2 regions of the Streptomyces sp. NPDC040610 genome follow, and region 2 is predicted to be linked to the other one. Evidence: riboswitches for the same ligand, from Rfam matches in the RefSeq annotation. Region 2 holds a riboswitch; the other holds the start of a gene.
The links. A riboswitch is a leader RNA that binds a small molecule or an ion and turns the genes downstream of it on or off. The one in region 2 is predicted to bind glycine.
Positions count from the first base shown of each region.

Region 1: another riboswitch for glycine. It lies ahead of gcvP (aminomethyl-transferring glycine dehydrogenase); the one in region 2 lies ahead of gcvT (glycine cleavage system aminomethyltransferase GcvT).

Region 1 is NZ_JBVIXA010000002.1:1,360,728-1,364,589, reverse strand. It holds gene ACZ6AA_RS12570 (DNA polymerase IV) at 1-1,002, shown strand, start outside; gene ACZ6AA_RS12565 (PRC-barrel domain-containing protein) at 1,321-1,683, opposite strand; glycine riboswitch at 1,869-1,966, shown strand; gene gcvP (aminomethyl-transferring glycine dehydrogenase) at 2,155-3,862, shown strand, end outside.
Region 2 is NZ_JBVIXA010000001.1:1,252,700-1,256,561, reverse strand. It holds gene ACZ6AA_RS05575 (AAA family ATPase) at 16-738, opposite strand; glycine riboswitch at 882-1,001, shown strand; glycine riboswitch at 1,002-1,142, shown strand; gene gcvT (glycine cleavage system aminomethyltransferase GcvT) at 1,179-2,303, shown strand; gene gcvH (glycine cleavage system protein GcvH) at 2,458-2,835, shown strand; gene glyA (serine hydroxymethyltransferase) at 2,861-3,862, shown strand, end outside.

The sequences.
Region 1 (3,862 bases), on a different contig from region 2:
AGCGTCGAGGACACGTACGACGTGGACATCCACGACCGGGTACGGGTCCGGATGGAGGTGGCGCGCCTTGCCGACCGGTGCGTGCGGCGGCTGCGGGACGCGGGGCACTCCGGGCGGACCATCGTGCTGAAGGTGCGGCGCTTCGACTTCTCGACCCTGACGCGCTCCGAGACGCTGCGCGGCCCCACGGACGACCCCGGGGTGGTGCGGGAGGCGGCCGCACGGCTCCTCGAGTCCGTGGACACGACGGGTGGGGTGCGGTTGCTGGGGGTGGGGGTGAGCGGGCTTGCGGACTACACGCAGGAGGATTTGTTCGCTCAGGCTCAGGCGCAGGTCGATGCTGCGGAGGCGGAGGCGGAGACGAGTGTGGGGGCCGGTGTGGCTGGGGCGGACGTTCAGGGTGTGGTGGGCGTGAGTGTGGGTGCGCGTGTGGGGGTTCGGGACGGGGTGGAGCTTGGGGTGGGGGAGTGGGGTGGCGGTGAGGTGCTGGCTGAGGACGGGCGGGGTGAGGCTGCGGGAGCGGGTGAATCTGGTGGTGTGGGGGCTCGTGATGCGGTGATTGGGGGTGTTGGGCCTGGTGGTGGGGGGTCTGGCGGTGGCGGGGCCGCCAGCGGTGGCGGGCTTGGTGGTGGAGTGGCTGGTGGTGGTGACAGCGGTGGTGGGGAGTCTGTGGCGTTGGCTGAGCGCAGGTGGTCGGCCGGGCATGACGTGCGGCATGCGGTGCATGGGGCGGGGTGGGTGCAGGGGAGTGGTTTGGGGCGGGTGACGGTGCGGTTCGAGACGCCGGGGTCGGCGCCGGGGCGGGTGCGGACGTTCCGGACGGATGATCCGGAGCTGGAGCTGTCGGATCCGTTGCCGTTGGTGGCTGAGGACGGGGAGGTGGGGGAGGCCGCCGAGGGGGGTTCTGCTGGGGGCGCTGGGGCTACGGGGGAGCCTGGGGTGGCTGGAAGCGGGGAGGGGCCGGGGGCGGGCGGGACGCCAGCGGTATCGGAGGCGCTGTGAGGACCGAGGGCTCTGCGGGGCCCTGACGACGCCACCGGGAGAGGCGGCCGTGACTGGCCAGCAGCGGGCCACAGAGGGCCATAGAGAGCTATGGCGGGCCCACGGCGAGCTGGGGTGAGCCGCGTGGGGCCGGGTTGGGCCGTGTGGGCCGGGGCAGGATGCGTGAGCCGGGGCGGGCCGCGTGAGCTGGGTTGGGCTGTGCGAGCCGGGATGAGCCTCGTGAACCAGGGCGGGCCGCGTGAGGCGGTGCGGGACGCCCGGGTCGGATGGGGGTACGTGGGCCGGGTCGGGGCGGCGGCGGGAATTCGACGCCGTCGGTTACGCGGACGTCTGGCCGAAGTCCGCGTCCGGCGGGGGCGGCGGTGGCGCCAGGTCCAGGCCGTAGTGGCGGTAGAGCTGGAGTTCCTGTTCCGGGGACAGATGGCGGCCGACGCCGAAGTCCGGGGCGTCCTTGATCAGGGCGCGTTCGAAAGGGACCCGGAGGGTGCCGTCGTCGACCAGCTCGCTGGGCTCCAGGGGGACGAAGGCGTCCCTGCTGAACAGCCCCGTCCGTATGGCGGCCCACTCCGGCGCACCGGTGGCATCGTCGAGATAGACCTCGTCGACTGTGCCGATCTTGGCCCCGTCGCGGTCGAACGCCTTGCGGCCGATCAGGTTGCGCGGATCGATATCGGTCTGCACGGGCCCTCCAACTGGTCGCGAGTCGTTCGTGCTCGTACCTGCTTGTGCGTACTCGTACCTGCTCGTACGTGCTAGTACGTACTCGTCCAGAATTCGCTCGTCATCACTACGAAAGAGCACATCGAGGCGGGCGGCCACTCGAGGGATCGGCCGCGGTCCTCGCTGGTAGGCTGGCGAGTGGCTGTTGACCCCGTGCGGGAGAGCTCTTCGGTGGCAGCACCGGAGGCGCCGAAGGAGCAACTCCTCCCCGGAATCTCTCAGGCCCATGTACCGCACGGACGAGGTCACTCTGGAAAGCAGGGCGGGCGTCGGGCGGGCACGTTCGGAACCCTTCCTCACCGACGGTGAAAGCAGCGCTGCCCTCGGGCGGTGCTGTGAAGCTCTCAGGTTGAGATGACAGAGGGGGAGGCCGTCCGGGTACCCGCGCCGTGGTGCCCCTCGCAGGTCGTGTCAGACCAGGAGGCCTCCGCAATGACCGCCACTCCTCGTACTCCGCTCTCGCAGCTGGAGCAGGGAATCCCCTTCGAACAGCGGCACATCGGACCCGATGCAGAAGCCCGCGCCAAGATGCTCGCCCAGGTCGGGTACGGCTCCCTCGACGAGCTGACGGCCGCCGCGGTGCCGGATGTGATCAAGAACGCCGACGCCCTCGAGCTGCCCGGCGCGCGGACCGAGGCCGAGGTCCTGGCCGAGCTGCGCTCCCTCGCCGACCGCAACCAGGTCCTCGACTCGATGATCGGGCTCGGCTACTACGGCACGTTCACGCCGCCGGTGATCCTGCGGAACGTGATGGAGAACCCGGCTTGGTACACGGCGTACACGCCGTACCAGCCGGAGATCTCGCAGGGCCGTCTGGAGGCGCTCCTCAACTTCCAGACCGTCGTCGCCGACCTGACCGGACTGCCCACCTCCGGTGCCTCGCTGCTCGACGAGGGCACCGCCGCCGCCGAGGCCATGGCGCTCTCCCGGCGCCTGGGCAAGGTCAAGAACGGCGTCTTCCTCGTCGACGCCGACGTGCTGCCGCAGACCGTCGCCGTGATCCAGACCCGCGCCGAGCCGACCGGTGTCGAGGTCGTCGTCGCGGACCTGACGGACGGCATCCCGGCCGACGTCGCCGAGCGCGGCGTGGTCGGCGTGCTGCTCCAGTACCCGGGCGCCTCCGGTGCCGTACGGGACATCAAGGCGCTCATCGACCAGGCCCACGACCTGGGCGCAATCGTTTCTGTGGCCGCCGACCTGCTGGCGCTCACGCTGCTCACCTCGCCCGGTGAGCTCGGCGCGGACATCGCCGTCGGCACCACCCAGCGCTTCGGCGTCCCGATGGGCTTCGGCGGCCCGCACGCCGGCTACATGGCGGTGCGCGAGAAGTTCGCCCGCAGCCTGCCCGGACGCCTCGTGGGCGTGTCCGTCGACGCCGACGGCAACAAGGCCTACCGGCTCGCGCTGCAGACCCGTGAGCAGCACATCCGCCGCGAGAAGGCGACCAGCAACATCTGTACCGCCCAGGTGCTGCTCGCCGTCATGGCCGGGATGTACGCCGTCTACCACGGCCCCGAGGGGCTCAAGGCGATCGCGCGGCGCACCCACCGGTACGCGACGATCCTCGCCGCGGGCCTCAAGGCCGGGGGCGTCGAGGTCGTGCACGAGGCGTACTTCGACACGCTGACCGTCCGCGTGCCGGGCAAGGCCGCCGACATCGTGACCGCGGCCCGCGAGGGCGGCGTGAACATCCACCTCGTGGACGCCGACCAGGTGTCGTTCGCGTGCGACGAGACCACGACGCGCACGCAGCTCGCCGCGATCTGGACCGCGTTCGGTGTCGAGGCCGACGTCGAGGCGCTGGACGCCTCCGTCGCCGACACGCTGCCCGCCGGTCTGCAGCGCTCCGACGACTTCATGGCGCACCCGGTGTTCCACCAGTACCGCTCCGAGACCGCGATGCTGCGCTACCTGCGCCGCCTCGCCGACCGGGACTACGCGCTCGACCGCGGCATGATCCCGCTGGGCTCCTGCACCATGAAGCTCAACGCCACCACGGAGATGGAGCCGGTCACCTGGCCGGAGTTCGGCCAGCTGCACCCCTTCGCGCCCGCCCAGCAGGCCCAGGGCTATCTGACGCTGATCAGGGAGCTCGAGGAGCGGCTCGCCGAGGTCACCGGGTACGACAAGGTGTCACTGC
Region 2 (3,862 bases):
GCCCCCTCAGCCCCCTCAGCCCCCGAACCCGATCTCCCGCAGCGCCCCCGCCGCCTCCCGGTCCAGAAGCACCGCCGAGCCGCAGCCCCGCGGCAGCTCACCCCGCTCGGCGGCGCGGACGAGGCGGCCGACCGTCCTGCGGTGCCGCGCGAAGGCGTACCGGGAGACCCCGCGGCCGCGCTCGCGCTGCCCGTCGAGGGCGACCTCGACGGGCACGTCGAGCAGCAGGAGGTGCAGCGTGGCCCCGCGCCGGGCGGCCGCGCGGCCCAGCCAGCGGCGCACCCACGGCTGCGTACCGCAGTCGTGCACGACGACGCCCGCGCCGGAGCGCAGCGCCCGGTGCAGGCCCGCGTAGTGCGCGAGGCGGACCAGGGGGCGGTAGAGCGCGTACGGCAGCAGCCGGGGCATGCGGGCCGCCCAGCGGTCCCGGGTGTCCTGGGAGTCCACGCGCGGCCCCGCCACCGCGCGCCGCATCAGCGTGGACTTGCCGCTGCCGGGCAGCCCGGACACGACCACGACGTCGCTCGCGCCGAACACCAGGCGGCGCGGGCCGCGCCGGGCCCGGTCCCTGAGGTCGCGCACGACGGGCCGCGGGAAGTACCCGAGGCACTCGCGCACGGGGGCGCCGGGCTGCGGCGGCACCACGTCGCCGCCGGGCAGCGCCACACCCGTGGTGGTCGCATAAGCACCGCTCCTGTGCACCGTGATCGGCCTCCCCATGCTGGTCACGTCACTCATCCCCAGTACTTCTCCGTTGAGTGTAAAGAGACGGTAATGCCACACAAGGGCATTCCGCCGTAGCCGCCGTCGTGAAGAAGTTGCTGCTGTCGTGAAGCGGGGGCGCGTGCAATGATGTGCGCGCCAACTCCATACCGGCCGCTTGAATCCGCGCGGGAGAGTTCCCGGAGACGTGACCGCACTCTGACGCGGACGTCGTCCCGGGGCGCCGAAGGAGCAAGTTCCTCCCTTGAATCTCTCAGGCCCCGTACCGCGCGGGCGAGGCACATCTGAAAAGCGGGTCGATCCCCGGTCACACCCGGCCACACCGGTCGCAGGGGCGGCTCCACCCAAGGTGCAAGTCATGACCCGTCATACGCACGGGACGTGGTGAACCTCTCAGGTTCGATGACAGATGGGGAGGATCGACCTCGCCCGTCATGCCCCGGGAGCCAGTACTGATGAGCAACACCCCACGCCACACCGCCCTGGACGCCCTGCATCGCGACCTCGGTGCGACCATGACCGACTTCGCGGGCTGGGACATGCCGCTGCGCTACGCCAGCGAGCGCGACGAGCACAACGCGGTCCGCACCCGCGCCGGCCTCTTCGACCTCTCCCACATGGGCGAGATCACGGTCACCGGCCCCGCGGCGGTGGACCTGCTCAACCACGCCCTGGTCGGCAACATCGGCTCCGTCGGCGTCGGCCGCGCCCGCTACACCATGATCTGTCAGGCCGACGGCGGCATCCTGGACGACCTGATCGTCTACCGGCTCCAGGACCAGGAGTACATGGTCGTCGCCAACGCCGGCAACGCCCAGGTCGTGCTCGACGCACTGACCGAGCGCGCCGAAGGCTTCGACGCCGTGGTCCGCGACGACCGCGACGCCTACGCCCTCATCGCCGTCCAGGGCCCGGAGTCCCCCGGCATCCTGAAGGCGGTCACGGACGCCGACCTCGACGGCCTGAAGTACTACGCGGGCCTGCCCGGCACCGTCGCGGGCGTCCCCGCCCTGATCGCCCGCACGGGCTACACCGGCGAGGACGGCTTCGAGCTGTTCGTGGCCCCCGAGCACGCCGAGCAGCTGTGGCGTGCGCTGACCGAGGCCGGTGCCCCGGTGGGCCTGGTCCCCTGCGGCCTGTCCTGCCGCGACACGCTGCGCCTGGAGGCGGGCATGCCGCTGTACGGGCACGAGCTGACGACGGCCCTGACGCCGTTCGACGCCGGTCTGGGACGAGTCGTCAAGTTTGACAAGACGTCCCACGCGGACGACTTCGTGGGCGTCGAGGCGCTGCGCGCGGCCGCCGAGCGCGCCGAGGCCGCTCCCCCGCGCAAGCTGGTGGGCCTGATCGCCGAGGGCCGCCGGGTCCCGCGCGCGGGCATGTCCGTGGTCGTCGGCGGCGAGGTCGTCGGCGAGGTCACCTCCGGCGCGCCGTCCCCGACCCTCGGCAAGCCGATCGCGATGGCGTACGTCGACGCGGCGCACGCCGCCCCCGGCACGGCGGGCGTGGGTGTGGACATCCGCGGTACGCATGAGCCGTACGAAGTCGTCGCGCTGCCGTTCTACAAGCGTCAGAAGTAGCCCGGCGGCGCCGGTCCAGTCCGGCCTCCGCCCGCGCCCCACTCGCTCTGCGGACGCCTCCGCGTCCCGTCGGGAGCCGTGGCGGCACGCGCCCGTCTCAGTCCGTAAGACCCACGTTCATCAGCACTCGCCCGCGTACAGGAGAATTCAGGCCATGAGCAATCCCCAGCAGCTGCGTTACAGCAAGGAGCACGAGTGGCTGTCGGCCACCGAGGACGGTGTGGCGACGGTCGGCATCACCGAGTTCGCGGCCAACGCGCTCGGCGACGTCGTCTTCGCCCAGCTCCCGGCGGTCGGCGACACGGTCGCCGCGGGTGAGACCTGCGGTGAGCTGGAGTCGACGAAGTCGGTCAGCGACCTCTACTCGCCGGTCTCCGGTGAGGTCGTCGAGGCCAACCAGGACGTCGTGGACGACCCGTCCCTGGTGAACTCTGCCCCCTTCGAGGGCGGCTGGCTGTTCAAGGTGCGCGTCGCCGAGGAGCCGGGCGACCTGCTCTCCGCCGACGAGTACACCGCGTTCGCAGGCAGCTGACCACGGCGTAAGGACTGATTTTCCGATGTCGCTTATGAACACCCCTCTGCACGAGCTCGACCCGGACGTCGCCGCCGCCGTCGACGCCGAGCTCGTCCGCCAGCAGTCCACCCTGGAAATGATCGCCTCGGAGAACTTCGCTCCGGTCGCCGTCATGGAGGCCCAGGGCACCGTCCTCACCAACAAGTACGCCGAGGGCTACCCCGGCCGCCGCTACTACGGCGGCTGTGAGCACGTGGACGTCACCGAGCAGATCGCCATCGACCGGGTCAAGGACCTGTTCGGCGCCGAGTACGCCAACGTCCAGCCGCACTCCGGCGCCTCCGCCAACCAGGCCGCCCTCTTCGCGATCGCCCAGCCCGGCGACACGATCCTCGGCCTTGACCTGGCGCACGGCGGGCACCTCACCCACGGCATGCGCCTGAACTTCTCCGGCAAGCAGTTCAACGTGGTCGCGTACCACGTGGACGCCGCCGGTCTGGTCGACATGGCCGAGGTCGAGCGCCTGGCCAAGGAGAACAGCCCGAAGGTGATCATCGCGGGCTGGTCCGCCTACCCGCGTCAGCTGGACTTCGCCGAGTTCCGCCGGATCGCCGACGAGGTCGGCGCGAAGCTGTGGGTCGACATGGCGCACTTCGCCGGGCTCGTCGCCGCCGGTCTGCACCCGAACCCGGTGCCGTTCGCGGACGTGGTCACCTCCACCACGCACAAGACGCTCGGCGGCCCGCGCGGCGGCATCATCCTGGCCCGCAACAAGGACTTCGCGAAGAAGCTGAACTCCGCGGTCTTCCCCGGCTTCCAGGGCGGCCCGCTGGAGCACGTGATCGCGGCCAAGGCCGTCTCCTTCAAGGTCGCGGCCTCGGACGACTTCAAGGAGCGCCAGCAGCGCACCCTGGACGGCGCCCGGATCCTGGCCGAGCGCCTGGTGCGGGACGACGTCAAGGAGCACGGCGTCTCCGTCCTGTCCGGCGGCACGGACGTGCACCTGGTCCTGGTCGACCTGCGCGACAGCCAGCTCGACGGTCAG